4 regions of the Mesorhizobium sp. P2_B5 genome follow, and region 3 is predicted to be linked to each of the others. Evidence: predicted binding sites of a transcription regulator. Region 3 holds the regulator's gene; each other region holds the start of a gene.
The links. The regulator PhoB, encoded in region 3, activates phosphate uptake and scavenging genes when phosphate is short. The targets are predictions, from matches to a motif close to TGTCATNNANCTGTCAT.
Positions count from the first base shown of each region.

Region 1 (4,595 bases), on a different contig from region 3:
GGCCTTCATCCCGGCGGGATGGACAGGCTTGGCCATCCACTTGCCGCCATAGAGAAAACAGCCGCGCCGTGGCAGCAGCCCGAGCTTCTGCAGCAGCCATGAGCGCTGGTCGAGGCCCGGCACCTGGACATCGATCACCTTCAAGATCGACGTCGCAATGAAAGCGGCAGGCTGCAACTGGCTGAGGCTGGGCACGTCGAAATCGGTCGGCAAGACGAAGGCCGATCCGATGGACAATTCATTGGCGCCGACCCAGCTGTCATAGAGCAATGCGGTGCTGCTGCCGCCAAGGTTGAGGATCCTGCGCTGGTCGGGCGCAAGGCAGCCGACATACTGACGAAACAGGCTGACCGCCTTGGCGCGCGCCTTGGCCGGTCCGCCGAGCAGTTTGGGGATGTGGCCGATATGCGCCTCGTAGGCCATGACGCCTTCGCATTTCAGCCGCGGATAGTTCGCCAATGTGGCCACCGCCCGCGCCAGTGCGTCGGGATTGCCGATACCGCCGCGATGCAACCCGACATCGACCTCGAAGCAGATGCGCAGCTCGCGGTCGAGCTCAGCGGCAAGCGCGCCATAGGCGGCCAGCCGTTCCTCGGTGTCGATCAGCCAGACGATGCGCGACGTCGCTTCGCCAAGACCGGCGAGAACACCCTTGGTCAGTGCGTGCCTGGCGCCGGCGACTGGCATCGGCTTACCAAGCAGGAGATCGACATCGGGAAAGGCTTTCAGCATTTCAGCGCTGATTGGCAGATGAAAGGTCATCAGCCGGTCGGTAGCGAACGCCGCACGGATGTGCTCGATGAGCGGCAGGCAAGGCAGCGACTTGTCGACGATGCGCAGGTCGAGGCCCGTGGCGAACTTCGCCTTGATCGCAGCGATGTTGTGATCGAGCCGGTCGAGATCAAGCACCAGGCAAGGCTGAAAGATCTCGGCCGCCCTGAGCGCGCCGGATAGTTCGGCGAAATAGGTGTCGGTCAGGCTCATGCCGCGACGCCGAGCAGCCTTGCCATATAGGGCGACACGAAACGGTTGTCCGGGTCCATCTCGCGGCGCACCGCCATCGTATCGTTCCAGCGCGGATAGAGCGCGCTCAAGTCCCTCGATGTCAGGCTGTGCATCTTGCCCCAATGCGGGCGGCCGCCGCGCTTGCGGAAGATCGGCTCGGCGGCGTTGAAGTACGCCATCGGATCGCGCTCGACGCCGTGATGAATGGCGATGGAACAGGTCGGGCGCTTGTAGAACGGGCTCAGCCAGATGTTGTCAGGCGCGACGACGCGCACCTCCATCGGAAAGTAGACCTCTGGGAACCGCGTCTCGAGCATCGCAATGATCTCGCCGAGCGTCGCCGCCCCCTCCTCGAACGGAAGGTGGTACTCCATCTCGTTGAACTTGACGTTGCGCTCCGAGGTGAAGACCTTCAGCCAGTCCTCGACGTAATCCTCGGCCGGCACTTTCGCGAAGGCCGAGCCGATGAGACGGCGGCGTAGCCACGGAAACCAGGTGAGATAGTCGCGCAGCTTCCTCAGCGTGGTGACGGCATCGTCGTCTTCCGTCGGCGGGCGCACGGTCGCCGGCGCCTCGGTGATGTCGCTGGCGATCAGCAACGCCTGGCCGGAAAACGGCACATAGTAGAACTCGGCCGAACGATGCGCCGTCATGGTGCTCTCGAATTGCGCAAGCACATCGGCGATCGGCGCCGTCCAGCGGCGGTGCCGCATGCGGTAGCTCGCCATGTTGCGGATCGTCACTTCAGTGACGGCACCGAAGGCGCCGAGCGAGGCGCCCATGGCATCGATCATGTCCGGGCTCTTGGCGCGGTCGAATTCCTTGACCTCGCCGCGACCGTCGACGATTTGCATCGCCTCGAGCTGGGTATGATAGGCGCCGAGCGTAATGCCCGAACCATGCGTAGCGGTGCCGAGCGCGCCGCCAAACGCTTGCTTGTCGATGTCGCCCATATTCGGCAGCGCTTGGCCGACGCCGTGCAGCAGCTTCGCCAGCGCGCCGATCTTGGTGCCAGCGCCGACCCTCGCCGTCAGTCTTTCGGGATCATGCGCCTTCAGGCCTTCGAAGCGGTCGAGCGACAGGATGGTTCCGTCATTCTTGACCAGTGGCGTGAAGGAGTGCCCCGTGCCAGCGAAACGAACCGGTCCCGGCGAATTGCAAATGGCGACGCTCAACGCATCGAGAGTTTGCGGTTCGGCAAAAGCCTGGGGCGTGGCCGTGACATAGCCCGACCAATTGCTCCACTGGCTGATAGCCTCTCCCACAATCGCCTCCCTGGGACCGCCGGTTTGACCGGTCTTGATCGCTGCATGGAATAATATGATACATAGTCAGCTTTTTGAATATGATACATTGTCAGCTTTCTGTCAAGCTGGCAATCGACGGTACGCCGCCTTGAGCCGGCTTGAGAAGAAAGCGGCCGTCGGCTTCATGCCTCACGACTTTTCGCGTCAATCACCAAGCATATCATCGACTGTCATTTTTCGGGGGTAAGCAGCTGTTATGGGACGGCTGTCCCTCGGTCTTGCCGGCCGGGAACCCGTCCTGAACCGCCTGTCCCCCGAAGAGAAATTGCATGTGGCTAAGTGAATTCGAAATTGTCCTGCGCGACCGCGTCATCCCGAGCGGCGCGATTCGCATCGAAAACGGCCGGATTGCCGAGATCCGCAACCAGCCGGTCGAAAATGCCGACATCTCAGGCGGTGGCCGCCTGCTTCTGCCCGGCTTCATCGACATGCATGGCGACATGGTGGAAAAGGAAGTCGAGCCGCGCCTCGGCGTGCATGTGCCGATGCAGATCGGCATTGCCGAGCTCGACAAGAAGCTGGCGTCCTGCGGTGTCACCACCGCCTATGCCGCGCTCTCCTTCATCGGCGCCAGCGTCACCAGCGGCGTAGCGCGCTCTGAAGAGCATACGTCGGCGATCATCAACACCATTGCCGGAATGAAGGACCATTTGCTGGTCGATCATCGCATCCATGCCCGCTTCGAAGTCACCTTCACGCCGGCCATTGCCATGCTGCAAAGACTGATGGATTCCGGCAGGCTGCATCTGATCTCGCTGATGGACCACACGCCCGGACAAGGCCAGTATCGCGACGTCGAACTCTACATCGCCCGCATCGCCAAGGAGCGCGGCATGTCAGTTGCGCAGGCGTCCGAGGTCGTCGGCCACCGCATCGCCGGCCGCGACGGCCAGGGCGATGTGCTCAACGGTTTGCAGGACCTGTCAGCCCGTGCGCAAGCCAAGGGCGTCGTGCTTGCCTCGCATGATGACGACACGCTGGAGAAGGTGGAGCTGGTTCACGGCCTTGGCGCCACGCTGAGCGAATTCCCGGTGACCCTGGAAGCGGCGCAGGAAGCACGGAGGCTCGCAATGCATACCGTGATGGGAGCGCCCAATGCGCTGCGCGGCCAGTCCTATTCCGGCAATCTTTCGGCACGCCAGGCTTACGAAGCCGGGCTGCTCGACATGCTCGCCAGCGACTATCATCCGGCCTCGATCCTGCCCGCCGTGCTCGGCCTGGCGGAACTGCGCGAAGGCAGTCTTGTGGCGGCGGCAGCGCTGACGGGCGCCAATCCGGCGACAGCGCTAGGCCTGACCGATCGCGGCGCCATCGAGCCTGGACTTCTGGCCGATCTCGTGGTGGCCGATCGCCAGCCGGTGGCGCGGGTGCGGGCGACATTCCGTGCCGGCCGCATGATCTATAGCGACGGCACGCTGGGCCAGCGCCGGGATGACGGGGCATAAAGTCCAGCCCTGTCACGCCAGCCCGAACGTCTCCACGGCGCGCATGATGCCGCGCAGTTCGGCGAGGCCCTTCAGGCGGCCGATCAGCGAGTAGCCGGGATTGATCCTTGTCTTGCCGATATCATCGGCGAGCAGATGGCCATGGTCCGGCCGCATAGGGATTTGCCAGTCGGCGCGGCCTTCTCTGTGGCGACGCGCCTCTTCCTGCATCAGCGCCAGGATGACATGCGCCATGTCGGTGCCACCCTCGAGATGCTCAGCCTCGTAGAACGAGCCGTCCTTCTCGATGGTTATGTTGCGCAGATGGGCGAAATGGATGCGGTCGGCAAATTCCTTGACCATGGCGACAATGTCGTTGTCGGCGCGCGTGCCGTAGGAGCCGGTGCAGAACGTCAGTCCATTGGCCTGGCTGTCGACAGCACTCAAGATGAAGCGCGCATCCTCGGCGGTCGAAACGACGCGCGGCAGACCGTAGAGCGAGAAGGGCGGATCGTCTGGATGGATGCACATGCGCACCCCCTCCTCTTCCGCCACAGGAATGATCTCGCGCAGGAACCAGGCGAGGTTGTCGCGCAGCTCCTTCGGCCCGATCCCGTCATAGTCCGCCAAGGCCTCGCGAAAACTCTCACGATCATATTTGCGCTCGGTCGCCGGCAGGCCGGCGATCAGATTGCGCTCGATCTGATCGATCTTCTCGGGCGGCAATTCCTTGAGCCGCTTCTCCGCCTGCGCGATACGCGCCGGCGTATAGCTGTCGGCGCCGTCTTTGCGCTTCAGCACGAACAGATCGTATGCGGCGAAATCGATCGCGTCGAAACGCAGGGCATAACCCGTCGTC
Region 1 covers NZ_JBFUDJ010000002.1:731,012-735,606, forward strand. Annotated here, with positions in the region: gene AC1D1N_RS09995 (alanine racemase) at 1-984, opposite strand, end outside; gene AC1D1N_RS10000 (D-arabinono-1,4-lactone oxidase) at 981-2,270, opposite strand; gene AC1D1N_RS10005 (alpha-D-ribose 1-methylphosphonate 5-triphosphate diphosphatase) at 2,582-3,757, shown strand; gene uxuA (mannonate dehydratase) at 3,770-4,595, opposite strand, start outside.
Region 1: the regulator PhoB is predicted to act here: its motif matches at 2,360-2,376, upstream of AC1D1N_RS10005 (alpha-D-ribose 1-methylphosphonate 5-triphosphate diphosphatase).

Region 2 (4,595 bases), 930 kb from region 3:
CGCGCAGCCAGGTCAACGCGGCGCGCAAGGCCTATGACGAAAAGCGGCAGATGCAGAGCGTGGGTGACTGAAGTGGGCGCTGCCCCTCACCTGCCTGCCGGCATCCTCTCCCCGTACAGGGACGGGGAGAGGGACGCTGTCATCACCGGTTTCGCCAATCACCGTCGTCGCAAGAAAGACGCCGAGGTCGCGGCTAGACCCCTTCTCCCCGTCACTATACGGGGAGAAGGTGCCGGCAGGCGGATGAGGGGCAGCGCCGGCGGCAAAAGAGTGAACTGTTTCAATCCGGAGTGACGACTTGAAAGCCAAACTGGGCATGTCCCCCATCGCGTGGTGGAACGACGATCTTGCCGAACTCAGCGACGACGTCTCGCTGGAAGAATGTCTGCGCCAGTCGCGCTCGGCCGGCTTCACCGGCATGGAAATGGGTCGCCGCTTCCCCAACGATCCCGCTGTCATGCTGCCGATCCTGAAGAAGGCCGACGTGACGCTGTGCGGCGGCTGGTTCTCCGGCACGCTGGTCGACGAGGACATGGGCAAGAACAAGGATCGCATCCAGCCGATGATCGACCTGTTCAAGGCGGTCAACGCGCCTTGCATTGTCTATGGCGAGGTCGGCCGCTCGATCCAGGGCGACCGTTCCAAACCGCTTGCCACCAAGCCGAAATTGTCGGGCGACGAGATGAAGGCCTATGCAAGGCGGCTGACCGAGTTCGGCGAATGGTGCGCCGAGCAGGGCATGCCACTGTCCTATCATCACCACATGGCGGCGGTGGTCGAGACCGAGCCGGAACTCGATGCCTTCATGCGCCATTCCGGCGACGGCATTCCGCTGCTGCTCGATGCCGGCCATCTCGCCTTTGCCGGCGGCGACGTGCTGCGCGCCATCGACAACCACCACAAGCGCATCAGCCATGTCCATGTGAAGGATGTGCGCATGGCCGTGATCGACGGGCTCGACCGCACAAAACAGTCCTTCCTCGATGCCGTGGCGCTCGGTGCCTTCACTGTGCCGGGCGATGGCTCGCTGGATTTCGGCGCCATCGTGCAGCGCTTCGCCGACCATGGCTATGAAGGCTGGTTCGTCGTCGAGGCCGAGCAGGACCCGAAGAAGAATCCGCCGCTAAAGATGGCCCAGGTAGGCTACAAGGAGCTGATGCGGGTGATGACGGCAGCCGGCTACACGGTCGAGACGCAAGGGTTCCCCAATGTCTGATGCGATGGCTTTCCGCCGAGCCTGCTTGCTGTAGATTGGCCCGATGAAAGATTACGAACACCCATTCTTCCGGCCGCTGTGGCGGCGCGTTGCCGTCGTCGCCGTCTGCGTGATCTGGGCCGGAATAGAGTTCGCCTCCGGAACGCCGTTCTGGGGCGTCATCGCGCTCGGCTTCGCCGCCTACGCCGTCTGGCAGTTCTTCTATCTCTACAAGCCGGTCGACGGGGCGAAGCCTCCGGTCGAGCCGAAGACTGGCGCCGAACCGAAGGAATGACCGCAATGTCGAAACTGCTCGTCAAAGCCGACAAGGGCCATGGCCGCGTCGCCCATGTCACGCCCAAAAGCGCCGGCTGGACCTATGTCGGCTTCGACCTGCACCGGCTGAAGCCGGGCGAGACCGCTTCCGGCAAGACGGGCGATCGCGAAGTCTGCCTGGTGTTCGTCACCGGCAAGGGCACGGGAACAGCCGGCGGCCAGGAACTCGGCCTGCTGGGCGAGCGCATGTCGCCCTTCGAGGGCAAGCCATGGTCGGTCTATATCCCGCAGGGGTCGGACTGGTCGGTGACTGCGAACACCGATCTCGAACTCGCCGTCTGCTCGGCGCCGGGCCTGGGCGGCGGCCTGCCGGTGCGCGTCATCGCACCCGACGATCTCGGCCAGGAAGTGCGCGGCAAGGGCACCAACACGCGTTACGTCACCAACATATTGCCGGAGGGCAAGCCGGCCGACTCGCTGCTGGTGGTGGAGGTCATCACGCCCGGCGGCCATACATCGAGCTACCCGCCGCACAAGCACGACCAGGACAATCTGCCGGCCGAATCCTATCTCGAGGAGACCTACTATCATCGCCTCAACCCGCCGCAGGGCTTCGCCTTCCAGCGCGTCTACACCGACGCCGACAAGAATGGCGCCCGCGAGCTGGACGAGGCGATGGCGATCGAGGACGGCGATGTCGTGCTGGTGCCCAAGGGCTACCACCCCTGCGCCGCCTGCCATGGCTACGACCTCTATTATCTCAACGTCATGGCCGGTCCGAAGCGGACGTGGAAATTCCACAACGCGGCCGAGCACGAATGGCTGATGAAGGCCTGAACAGCCGAAGCTATTGGTTCAGCAGAGAAAAATCGTCGGCTAAGGACTTGCCTGGTCGATTTGCCTTCGAAATCCCGCAGAAGCTTCGTCAATCCGTCATGGAAATCACCTATGGCAGCGGGGACGTGCATGTCGCCCAAAAGTGCGCAGCGGTTTTGGGATAACGACATGCCGAAGCAAATAGACTTAAAGCGCGCCGCATCGAGCCCTCAAGAGGCGGCGCGCTTTAACGAGGATTTTCGATGCGCTACGCCATCTATTTCACCCCAAGGCAGGACGAGCCACTGGCGCGGCTCGCCGCCAACTGGCTGGGACGCGACCCTTTCGGCGCCGCCACAAAGCCGGTCGAAGCGGTGGGCGACCTGTCGGCGGCGGAAGTCGCCTTCCATACCGCATCGGCGCGCCGCTACGGTTTCCACGCGACGCTGAAGGCGCCCTTCCGGCTGGCGGCCAACGAGACGGAAACCTCGCTGCGTGCCGCCCTCGACGCCTTTGCCGAAGCGATGCCTACCGTCACCATCCCGCGCCTTGTCGTCAGCCAGATCGATGGTTTCTTCGCTTTGGTGCCGCAAGGCCCGCTGCCGCCGCTCAACCGTTTCGCCGATGATGTCGTGCTTGGGTTCGACCGTTTTCGCGCACCGCTGACCGAGGCCGAGATCGAGCGCCGCAGCCCGGATTCGCTGAAGCCGGCCGAGTTCCGCAATCTCTGCCAGTGGGGCTACCCCTATGTCTTCGAGACGTTTCGCTTCCACATGACGCTGTCCGGCCGGGCCGGGCCACAGGAAAGCCTACGTCTGCGCGCAGCAATCGACAGCCTGTTCGCAGAGGTGCTGCAGCAGCCGGTGCTGGTGGATGCACTGACGCTGTTTGTCGAAACCGAACCGGGCGCCCCGTTCATGGTGCTCTCCCATCATGCGCTCGGCCGCCGCGCGGCGAGAAAAACCGCCTGACCACTTCGCCTGAAACCCAAGGACTGCCTGAGATGACTGCCGAGACCGTTTTGACCAATGCCCGCATCGTGCTTGCCGACGAGATCGTCGAGGGCTCGCTCGTACTGCGCGACGGTTTTATCGCCGGCATCGACGCAGGCACCGGGCGGACCGACGAGGATATGGGCGGCGACTACATCATCCCCGGCCTGGTCGAGCTCCACACCGATCATCTCGAAGGCCATTATGCGCCGCGGCCGAAAGTGCGCTGGAACCCGATCGCCGCCGTGCTCGCCCATGACGCACAGGTCGCCACCGCCGGCATCACCACGGTGCTCGACGCCTTGCGCGTCGGCATGGACGAGGATGCGGATCTCACCTCCGACGACATCCGCAAGCTGGCCGATGCCATCGAGGACAGCGTGGCGCAGGATCGCCTGCGGGCCGACCACTTCCTGCATCTGCGCTGCGAGGTCTCGGCGCCGGACTGTCTGCAGGCCTTCGCCAATTTCGACGGCGATGAGCGGGTCAAACTGGCGTCGCTGATGGACCATGCGCCGGGACAGCGCCAGTTCGTCAACCTCGAGACCTACGCCTATTACTATCAGCGCAAGCTGAAGCTGACCGATCGCGACTTCAAGCTGTTCTGCGACAAGCGCATGTCGGAATCGGCGAAGAATTCGGGACCGAACCGGGTAGCGATATCAGCCGCCTGCAACGAGCGCGGCATTGTGCTGGCAAGCCATGACGACGCCACATCAGGCCATGTCGACGAGGCGATTGAGCAAGGCGTGCGCGTTGCCGAATTCCCGACCACGCAGGAAGCGGCCAAGGCTTCAAAGGAGGCTGGGCTCGGAGTGCTGATGGGCGCGCCCAACGTCATGCGCGGCGCCTCGCACTCCGGCAATGTTTCGGCCCGCACGCTGGCCGCCGACGGACTGCTCGACATCTTGTCGTCCGACTACATTCCCTTCAGCCTGATCCAGTCGGCCTTCTTTCTAGGCGACGTCGTCGAAGGCATTTCACTGCCGCAGGCGGTCGCCATGGTGTCGAAGAACCCGGCCGAGGCCATCGGCCTCGGCGATCGCGGCGTCATCGAACCGGGCCGCCGCGCCGACCTGGTGCGCGTGCGCGTCGACGACCATGTGCCGGTCGTGCGCACCGTCTGGCGCCAGGGACGCCGAGTCGCCTGATGGTCTCGGCGTCGATCGAGCGCGAACTCACCGCCGAGGCCTTTCCGGTCCGCAACGGCGTCTTTGTCGCCGTCGTCGGCCCGAGCGGCGCCGGCAAGGATACGGTGATCGGCTACGCCAAGGCGCTGTTTGCCGATGAGACAAGGCTGGAGTTCGTGCGCCGGG
Region 2 covers NZ_JBFUDJ010000001.1:1,033,756-1,038,350, forward strand. Annotated here, with positions in the region: gene iolD (3D-(3,5/4)-trihydroxycyclohexane-1,2-dione acylhydrolase (decyclizing)) at 1-71, shown strand, start outside; gene iolE (myo-inosose-2 dehydratase) at 299-1,216, shown strand; gene AC1D1N_RS05340 (DUF3329 domain-containing protein) at 1,260-1,490, shown strand; gene iolB (5-deoxy-glucuronate isomerase) at 1,496-2,308, shown strand; gene AC1D1N_RS05350 (DUF1045 domain-containing protein) at 2,551-3,258, shown strand; gene AC1D1N_RS05355 (alpha-D-ribose 1-methylphosphonate 5-triphosphate diphosphatase) at 3,291-4,430, shown strand; gene phnN (phosphonate metabolism protein/1,5-bisphosphokinase (PRPP-forming) PhnN) at 4,427-4,595, shown strand, end outside.
Region 2: the regulator PhoB is predicted to act here: its motif matches at 2,392-2,408, upstream of AC1D1N_RS05350 (DUF1045 domain-containing protein).

Region 3 (4,595 bases):
GGTGCCGTCGATCGTCTTCGGTCTGCTCGGCCTTGCCGTGTTCATCAACTTCCTCGGGATGCCGCGCTCGGCCGCCTTTGTCGGTGGCCTGGTGCTGACATTGATGACGCTGCCGACCATCATCATCGCGACGCGCGCGGCCCTTGCCGCGGTGCCGCCGTCGATCCGCTCGGCAGCGCTTGGGCTTGGCGCCTCGAAGATGCAGATGGTGTTCCAGCACATACTGCCGCTTGCCGCTCCCGGCATCCTGACCGGCACGATTATCGGCCTGGCGCGTGCGCTCGGCGAGACAGCACCGCTGCTTCTGATCGGCATGGTCGCCTTCGTCGCCGACTATCCGAAGACACCCTTCGATCCGGCGACCGCCCTGCCGGTGCAGATCTACATGTGGGCAAACGAGGCCGAACGCGCTTTTGTCGAGCGCATGTCCGGCGCCATCATCATCCTGCTCGTCTTCCTCATGGCCATGAACATCACCGCGATCGTGCTTCGGCGCCGGTTCGAGCGGCGCTGGTAGAAAAAAGGCAATTTGGTATGAACATCATGACCGAACAGTCTCTTGAAAACGCAGTGGGCGATAAAATGAACGCCAAGTCGAACGAAGTCATCAAGATGCGCGGCGACAAGGTCGGCGTGTTCTACGGCGAGAAGCAGGCGCTGTTCGACGTCAATCTCGACGTCCGCCAGAACCAGGTGACGGCGCTGATCGGCCCGTCCGGCTGCGGCAAGTCGACCTTCCTGCGCTGCCTCAACCGCATGAACGACACCATCGATTCGGCGCGGGTGACCGGCAAGATCACGCTCGACGAGGACGACATCTATGACAAGAACATCGACGTCGTCGAACTCAGGGCGCGCGTCGGCATGGTGTTCCAGAAGCCCAATCCGTTCCCGAAGTCGATCTACGAGAACGTTGCCTACGGCCCGCGCATCCATGGGCTGGCCAAGCGCAAGTCCGACATGGACCAGATCGTCGAGTCGAGCTTGAAGAAGGCGGCGATCTGGAACGAGGTCAAGGACCGCCTGCAGGAGCCCGGCACCGGCCTGTCCGGCGGCCAGCAGCAGCGCCTGTGCATCGCGCGCGCCATTGCGGTGTCGCCGGAAGTAATCCTGATGGACGAACCCTGCTCGGCGCTCGACCCGATTGCCACCGCACGCGTCGAGGAGCTGATCGACGAGCTGCGCCAGAATTACACGATCGTCATCGTCACCCACTCGATGCAGCAGGCGGCGCGCGTGTCGCAGCGCACGGCGATGTTCCACCTCGGCTACCTGGTCGAGGAGGGCGCCACCGACAAGATGTTCACCAATCCCGACGACAAGCGCACCCAGGACTACATTACCGGCCGCTTCGGCTGAGCCGTCCAGCGGTTGAATTTTCAGGCACGAGGACCACGATCATGGGTGAACATACCGTCGCCTCCTTCGATGAAGAGTTGGGCCAGATCAGCAAGCTGATCCGCGACATGGGCGATCTGGCCGGGTCGATGGTCAGCGGCTCGACAAAAGCGCTGCTCAATTCCGACAATGCGCTGGCGCAGCGCGTCGTGTCCGACGACGCCATCATGGACGCGCGCCAGCGGGAACTCGACGATCGTGCCATCACGCTCATCGCCAAGCGCCAGCCGATGGCCAACGATCTGCGTGCCGTGGTCGGCTCGATCCGCATGGCCGGCGACCTCGAGCGCATCGGCGATCTCGCCAAGAACATCGCCAAGCGCGTTGGCACCGTGGGCCTCAGCGTCACGCCGCGCGACCTCTCGCATTCCATCGATGCGATGGCGCAGCTGGTGCTGATCCAGGTGCAAGGGGTGGTCGAGGAATATGCCGCCGCGGATGCCGCAGCCCTGGCGAAACTCAGGAATGAGGACGAACGTATCGACGTCAAATACACGTCGGTGTTTCGTGAACTCTTGACCTACATGATGGAAGACCCGCGCAACATCACCGCCTGCACGCATCTCCTGTTCTGCGCCAAGAATCTGGAGCGCATCGGCGATCATGTCACCAACATCGCTGAAAATGCGTATTATGTGCTGACCGGCCAGCAATTGCCCGCCAATCGCCCGAAGCAGGACGAGACGGCGATGGCCACTTCGGCCTGACAAGGGTGAACTGCTGATGATCGCGCCACGCATCATGGTCGTGGAGGACGAGGAGCCGCTGGGCGTTCTTCTCCGCTACAACCTCGAATCCGAAGGCTACCAGGTCGAGGTGGTGACGCGCGGCGATGAGGCCGAAATCCGGTTGCAGGAAAATGTGCCCGACCTTCTGGTGCTCGACTGGATGGTGCCGGCTGTGTCCGGCATCGAGCTCTGCCGCCGGCTGCGCATGCGGCCCGAGACCGAACGGCTGCCGATCATCATGCTGACCGCGCGTGGCGAGGAGAGCGACCGCGTGCGTGGCCTGTCCACCGGCGCCGACGACTATCTGGTCAAGCCGTTCTCGACACCGGAATTCATGGCGCGCGTGAAAGCGTTGCTGCGCCGCGCCAAGCCGGAAGTGCTGTCCAGCGTGCTCAAGGTCGGCGACATCGTGCTCGACCGTGAATCGCACCGCGTCTACCGCAAGAAGAGCGAAATCAGGCTCGGACCGACCGAGTTCCGCCTGCTCGAATTCATGATGCGCCATCCCGGCCGCGTGTTCTCGCGCAGCCAGCTGCTCGACAATGTCTGGGGCGAGACGATCTATATCGACGAGCGCACGGTCGACGTGCATGTCGGTCGACTGCGCAAGGCGGTCAATAATGGCCGCATGCCCGACGTCATCCGCACCATCCGCGGCGCCGGCTACGCCATCCGGGAAGATTAGGCGCGCCGCGCTGTTGCCGGCCCCTCAGGCGACATGCTTGCCCGCTTTCGCCTGAATCCCCGGTGCGAAAATCTCCTGGTCGACGAAGCCGAGCGCGCGCATGGCGCAGCCTTCGCGGATCAGCGGCAGTTCGTTGGGCTCGGTGTCGAAGGAGATCGATTTCGAGTGCTGGCCGCCGGCGGTCTGAGCAATCGCCTCGCGCAATGCCGGTTCGATCAGATCGAACGCGGCGGCGCTGACTCCGACCATGGCGACAGGTGCTGGATCGATCAGCGCGAACAGGCTGCCGAGGCCGAAGCCGAGCGCCTCGCCGGCCTTGCGGTAGGCTTCGCGCTCGGGGCCATCGGTCTCGCGGGCACGTGCGGCGAGCGCCCGCATGTCGGCGTCGCCGACATCGACCGGTTCGGCATCCTCGCTCATCATTTTGGCGCTGCGCCAGATGGCGTAGTTGCCGGCATAGGCCTCCACGCAGCCGCGCCGCCCGCAACGGCACAGCGCGCCGCCGGGCCGATGGATCATGTGGCCGAACTCGCCGCCCGACGAATGGGTGCCGGTGAACAATTCGCCCTTCAGCACCAGCCCCATGCCGATGCCATGCGAGAGCAGGATAGCGATGAAATTGTCGCGGTAGCGCTCAGGCTGGCGCCATTGCAGCGCCACCGCCATCATGTTGCAGTCGTTTTCCATGGTGGCCGGAATGCCGAACTCCGCTTCCAGTATGTCGGCGAAGGCAATGTCGGTCAGCGGCGTGATCGGCGACCACAGCATGGCGCGGGCCTGCGAATCGGTGATGCCCTGGATGCCCATGGCAATACGGGCGACGCTCTGGACATCGAGGTCGGGGTCCTCGATCCGGCGCCGGACAATCGCTACGCATTCGCCGATCAGCTCGTCGCGCGGCATGGTCAGCGTGTCCAGCCGACGCTGCTCCTCGGCGATCACATGGCCGGCATAGTCGATGACGGTGACGGAGAGGAAGTTCAGCGACAGCACCACGGTCATCACCGCGGCGGCTTCGGGGTTGAGCGCAAGGCCAACCTGCGGCCGGCCGCGCTTCAGCGCACCCGTCTCGCCGGGTTTGCTCTCGGCCAGGATGCCTTCGGCAATCAAATCCGAGGAGATCGCCGATATGGTCGAGTGGCTGAGGCCGGTGGTCGCCGCAATCTCGGTCCGCGACGGCTGGCCGGCCCGGCGCACGGCCGAAATCACCATCGCGCGGTTGCGACGGCGCAGATCATCGTGGCGGATTCCAACCGACATCGTTTTTGTTTTCCTCCCGGACCTCCTCGCGCCTCATGATAGTGGAGGCATTTGGTGGTACCAGCCAAATATTGGCAGAAGCAGGCGGCGCTGTCATTGTTTATTGCGAGTCTCGAAAAAATTCACAGAGGCCATCAGATTCCATCAGAATCGATGTTGACAGCGCCTCGCCGTTGGACCAGTATTTTTTCGAGGCTCGAAAAAATAGAGCCTCTGTGTGCCGGCCTTCGGGTCAGTTTTGTCGCGCCGTGCGCGGCGCAGGGAGGGTTATCATGAACAGATTTGCAGCCGCCATGCTGGCGGGTGTCGCCATGTCGCTGACGCTGGTGTCGGTCGCGCAGGCGAAGGACAAGGTCATCGGCGTGTCGTGGTCGAACTTCCAGGAAGAGCGCTGGAAGACCGACGAAGCGGCGATGAAGGCGGCGATCGAGGCGGCCGGCGACAAGTACATTTCCGCCGACGCGCAGTCCAATCCCGGCAAGCAGTTGACCGACGTCGAAAGCCTGATCTCGCAGGGCGCCAAC
Region 3 covers NZ_JBFUDJ010000001.1:99,068-103,662, reverse strand. Annotated here, with positions in the region: gene pstA (phosphate ABC transporter permease PstA) at 1-517, shown strand, start outside; gene pstB (phosphate ABC transporter ATP-binding protein PstB) at 535-1,359, shown strand; gene phoU (phosphate signaling complex protein PhoU) at 1,401-2,105, shown strand; gene phoB (phosphate regulon transcriptional regulator PhoB) at 2,122-2,811, shown strand; gene AC1D1N_RS00495 (ROK family protein) at 2,836-4,071, opposite strand; gene xylF (D-xylose ABC transporter substrate-binding protein) at 4,344-4,595, shown strand, end outside.

Region 4 (4,595 bases), on a different contig from region 3:
GACAATGTCGGCGCCTGGATCCTCGGCCGCAACATGTTCGGGCCGATCCGCGGCGAGTGGCCGGACGACAGTTGGAAAGGCTGGTGGGGCACCAATCCGCCCTATCATGTGCCGGTCTTCGTGCTGACGCACTACAAGCGCGATCCGATCGAAATGGAAGGCGGCACCACTTTCCACTTCGTCACCGGCGGCATCCATGAGGCACTCGACCAGGCGAAAGCCGCAGCCGGTGGCAAGGATGTCCGCGTCGGCGGCGGCGTCTCCACCATCCGGCAGTATCTCCAGGAGAAGCTCATCGACGAGTTGCATCTGGCAGTGTCGCCGGTGCTGCTGGGCAAGGGTGAGAACCTGTTTGCCGGTCTGGATATGCTTGAGCTCGGCTATCAATGCACCGAGCAGGTGGCGACAGCGCTTGCGACGCATGTGACGATCAAGCGGGGTAGGTAGCGAACCCCTCGGCGCAGGCTCCTTTCTCCCCGTCCCTATACGGGGAGAAATGCCCGGCAGGGCAATGAGGGGCGGCGCAAACGGTCGAAGGACTTCACCACCGAACCCAACCGCCGATGGCGTTATGGCGTTGAAATAAATCATCCCGTATGAGCCACTTGAGCGGCCAACTATCGAGGTTAGCTCCGCCCCTCATCCGCCTGCCGGCACCTTCTCCCCGTATAGTGACGGGGAGAAGGGAGCTAATACTTCTCCGGCACGTAAAGCTCCCGCGGCAACACCTGCCGTTCGTACTCCGGATTGAACACCCGCTCGGGCAGCGTGATCTCTTCGTGCGGCACTTCCTCGTAAGGCATCTGCTTGAGCAGGTGGTCGATGCAGTTCAGCCGCGCCCGCTTCTTGTCGTTGCCTTCGACGATGTACCACGGCGCCTCGGGAATGTTGGTGCGGGCAAACGTCTCCTCCTTGGCCTTGGTGTACTGCTCCCAGCGCACGCGCGACTGCAGATCCATCGGCGACAGTTTCCACTGCTTCATCGGATCGTGGATGCGCATCAGGAAGCGCATCTGCTGCTCCTCGTCGGTGATCGAGAACCAGTATTTGACCAGCGTGACGCCGGAGCGGACCAGCATGCGCTCGAACTCCGGCACGTCGCGGAAGAACTCCTCGACCTGATCCTGGTCGGCAAAGCCCATCACCCGCTCGACGCCGGAGCGATTGTACCAGGAGCGGTCGAACAGCACGATCTCGCCGCCGGCCGGCAGATGCGGCACATAACGCTGGAAGTACCATTGCGATTTCTCACGCTCGGTCGGCGCCGGCAGCGCCACGACACGAGCGATGCGCGGGTTGAGGCGCTGGGTGATGCGCTTGATGACGCCGCCCTTGCCGGCGGAATCGCGGCCCTCGAAAATCACCACCAGCTTCTTCTTGTGGTAGGCGACCCAGGACTGCAGCTTGATCAGTTCCGACTGCAAGCTGATCAGGTCGCGAAAATACTGCATGCGATCGATCGATGGCGGATGGGCGTTCTTGTAGATCTTGGCGATCTCCAGCGACAGCGCCGGCTCCGACATTTCAAGCTCATAGTCTTCGTCGAGCGTGTCGGCGAGTTCGGCCTCAAGCCAATCCCTGGCCGGAGAATTCTGGTTTAACTCGGTCATTTCTGCTGCTCCGCTTGCCGGCTGTCATGAAACCCTGAGCCGATTTGATATAGGCCGGCAATGACGGTTTTATTGCAAGCCGCCGGCCAGCCGATCATCACTGCAAATCGGCGAGGCATGGTCGATCCATTGCCGTGGCATGGCGACAAACCGCTTAAATTGTCCTACAAATGGCTGACCCATTCGGGCGGCCCCCGCCCTTCTCGACCAAAACCGCCCCACCCCACCAAAATTGCGAGGATCTGACATGGAATACCGCACGCTTGGCCGTTCCGGCTTGAAAGTTTCGACGCTGACGCTGGGCACCATGACCTTCGGCGGCAGCGGACCTTTCGCCGCCGTCGGCAATTCCGATCTCGCTGAGGCATCACGCATCATCGACACCTGCATCGATGCCGGCATCAATCTCATCGACACCGCCAATGTCTATTCGAACGGCCTGTCGGAAGAGATCATCGGCGAGGCGCTCGGCGGCAAGCGCAAGAACGATGTGCTGATCGCCTCCAAGGCGCGCATGCGGATCGGCAAAGGTCCCAATGACGAAGGCCTGTCGCGCCATCATCTGATCCGCGAATGCGAGAAGAGCCTGAAGCGCCTCAGGACCGATGTCATCGATATCTATTTCCTGCACGAATGGGACGGCACGACGCCGCTCGAGGAGACCATGGCCGCGCTCGACACGCTGGTTGCCCAGGGCAAGATCCGCTATGTCGGCTGCTCCAATTACTCCGGCTGGCAGGTGATGAAGGCGCTCGGCATCAGCGACAGCCAGCACCAGCCGCGCTTCATCACTCAGCAGATCCATTACACGCTGGAAGCACGCGAGGCTGAATACGAACTCTTGCCGATCTCGGTCGACCAGGGCCTTGGCGTGCTGGTGTGGAGCCCGCTTGCCGGCGGCCTCTTGTCGGGCAAATACCGCCGCGACAGCCCGACCGCGCGCCAGCTCGCCGGCTGGTCGGAACCGCCGATCCGCGACGAGGACCGGCTGTGGCGGATCGTCGATGTGCTGGTCGACATCGGCGCGGCCCGCGGCGTCTCGGCGGCGCAGGTGGCGCTTGCCTGGCTGCTCGGCCGGCCGGCGGTCAGTTCGCTGGTGATCGGCGCGCGCAACGAGACCCAGCTTATGGACAATCTTGCCGCGGCGGCACTCGCCCTCACTGCTGAGGAACGCGACCGTCTCGATGCCGTCAGCCGGCCGCCGGTGCTCTACCCCTACTGGCACCAGCAGTTCACGGCGAAGGACCGGTTCGGCCCGGCCGATCTGGTTCTCGACCGCAGCGTCATCTGAAAGACTGTCGAAAGCCGGCTAGCCCGCGATAAACCGCCAGACCTCCGGATCGGGCTCGATCTGGCCGCTGAGCACGAAATATTTGTAGAGCACGAGCAAGCTGATCGCCTGCTCGGCCCGCTCTTCGGCAAATTTGCGGCAATAGGCGTTGGCCGCCGCGACGATGCGCTGGGCTTCGGCCGGATGCTTCTCGAGGTGGTGCACCCGCTCGGCCAGATCGCTGAAATCGGGCGCCAGCGGCACATAATGGACATCTGGCTCGAGCTGGCCCTCGGCGAACCAGGTCTCGTAAGTCGGCGGCGGCATGAGGCAGAGCGAATTCGAGCTCATGATCCATTTCAGATTGGTTGCGACATCGTTGCCTTCGAGGGAAATGATGTAGCGGTAGCGCCGCTGCTGATCGATGGTGAGATAGGGTTTTCGGTATTCCGCCGGCGCCGTCGCCCTTGGCGTGCCGACATCGCAGATCGGCAGGTCGCGGGCGGCCTCCAGCAGCAAAGTGCGGATCGGATTGTTGAGCTCGCCGCGCCAGACGACGAGCGGATGCTTGTCGGCGAAGGCGACATCGTCGGCCGGCATGTGGAAATGACGGAACTTGTTCAGCTTGAACAGGACGCCGTTGCCGTTGTCGCCGAGGATCGGCCGGTCCTTGACGATCGACGGCATCTTCGGCACCTCGATGACGTCACCGAATTCCAGGTCGATGCGCAGACCCGGATCGAAATAGCGGGTGAACTCCTTCAGATCGTAATAGTACATGCTGCGGTCCGTCGGCAGCCGATTGACCGCCACGGCCTCGGGGCTTGGTGTAAAGGGCTCCCGCAGCGTGTTGTAATAATTGAGCCGCTCACGGACCGATGCGTCGGAAAGCCTGGCCTGAGCGAGCAGACGGCCGAGCTGGCGCCGGAAAAGGACCGGCGGCGCGATGTCGCGCATGGCGTTGCGCGCATAATAGACGAGCTTCTGTGCGTTTCTTTGAAGCGTGGCCATCGGTCGTTTTGATTCGAAATCGGTCGGCGGCGGCTCCAGTAACTGTCCCGCAGCCTTTTCTAAACCATTGTGTTAGCCATCACGCAAGTCCCGAACCGCTGGCATCTGCCCTCCCCGCGCTGTTGTGTTTGCCCGCCAATGCTTCTAGGCAGGATCAGGCACAGCGAAAGGAAACGATATGGCGCGACCACCGAACTACGGTCAGGAACGCAAGGAGCGCGACCGGCAGAAGGCCGCCAAGAAGGCGGAGAAGCTGGCCGCCAAGGTTGCGGCCAAGGAGCGCTCCGAGCCTGAAAACGAGGCCGGTTCCGAAGCCGAGACCGAGACGGCAAAATAGGCAAGACAGGATTGCACGATGTCCGGCCCGCTTCACGGGCCGGATTCCGGCGATGCTGTTGTGAATCAGGCCGTCGCTTTATCGCTGACGAAGACGTTGACTTCACGTGCCGCGGCAATGAAGGCACGCCTTGCGATCATCGCCGGCTTGTCGCCGGCCAGCGCATCATGACAGGCCTGCAGCGCTTCGCGATGCTTGGGGCTGCGCTTGCCGGGCCAGCTGTTGAGCAGGTAATCGGAGGCCTCGCGGGCCGTGCGCAGGAGCTGGTTTTCTCCCCCCGCGGCTGCCTTGACGGTCACGGGTGTTTCAAATCGGTTGTTTTCCATGGCCGCTCCTTACGCCATCGGCGCTCATGAAGCGAGGCCGA
Region 4 covers NZ_JBFUDJ010000013.1:73,552-78,146, reverse strand. Annotated here, with positions in the region: gene AC1D1N_RS28440 (dihydrofolate reductase family protein) at 1-447, shown strand, start outside; gene ppk2 (polyphosphate kinase 2) at 690-1,610, opposite strand; gene AC1D1N_RS28430 (aldo/keto reductase) at 1,858-2,901, shown strand; gene AC1D1N_RS28425 (glycosyl transferase family 90) at 2,920-3,891, opposite strand; gene AC1D1N_RS28420 (hypothetical protein) at 4,070-4,228, shown strand; gene AC1D1N_RS28415 (DUF982 domain-containing protein) at 4,294-4,554, opposite strand.
Region 4: the regulator PhoB is predicted to act here: its motif matches at 1,671-1,687, upstream of ppk2 (polyphosphate kinase 2).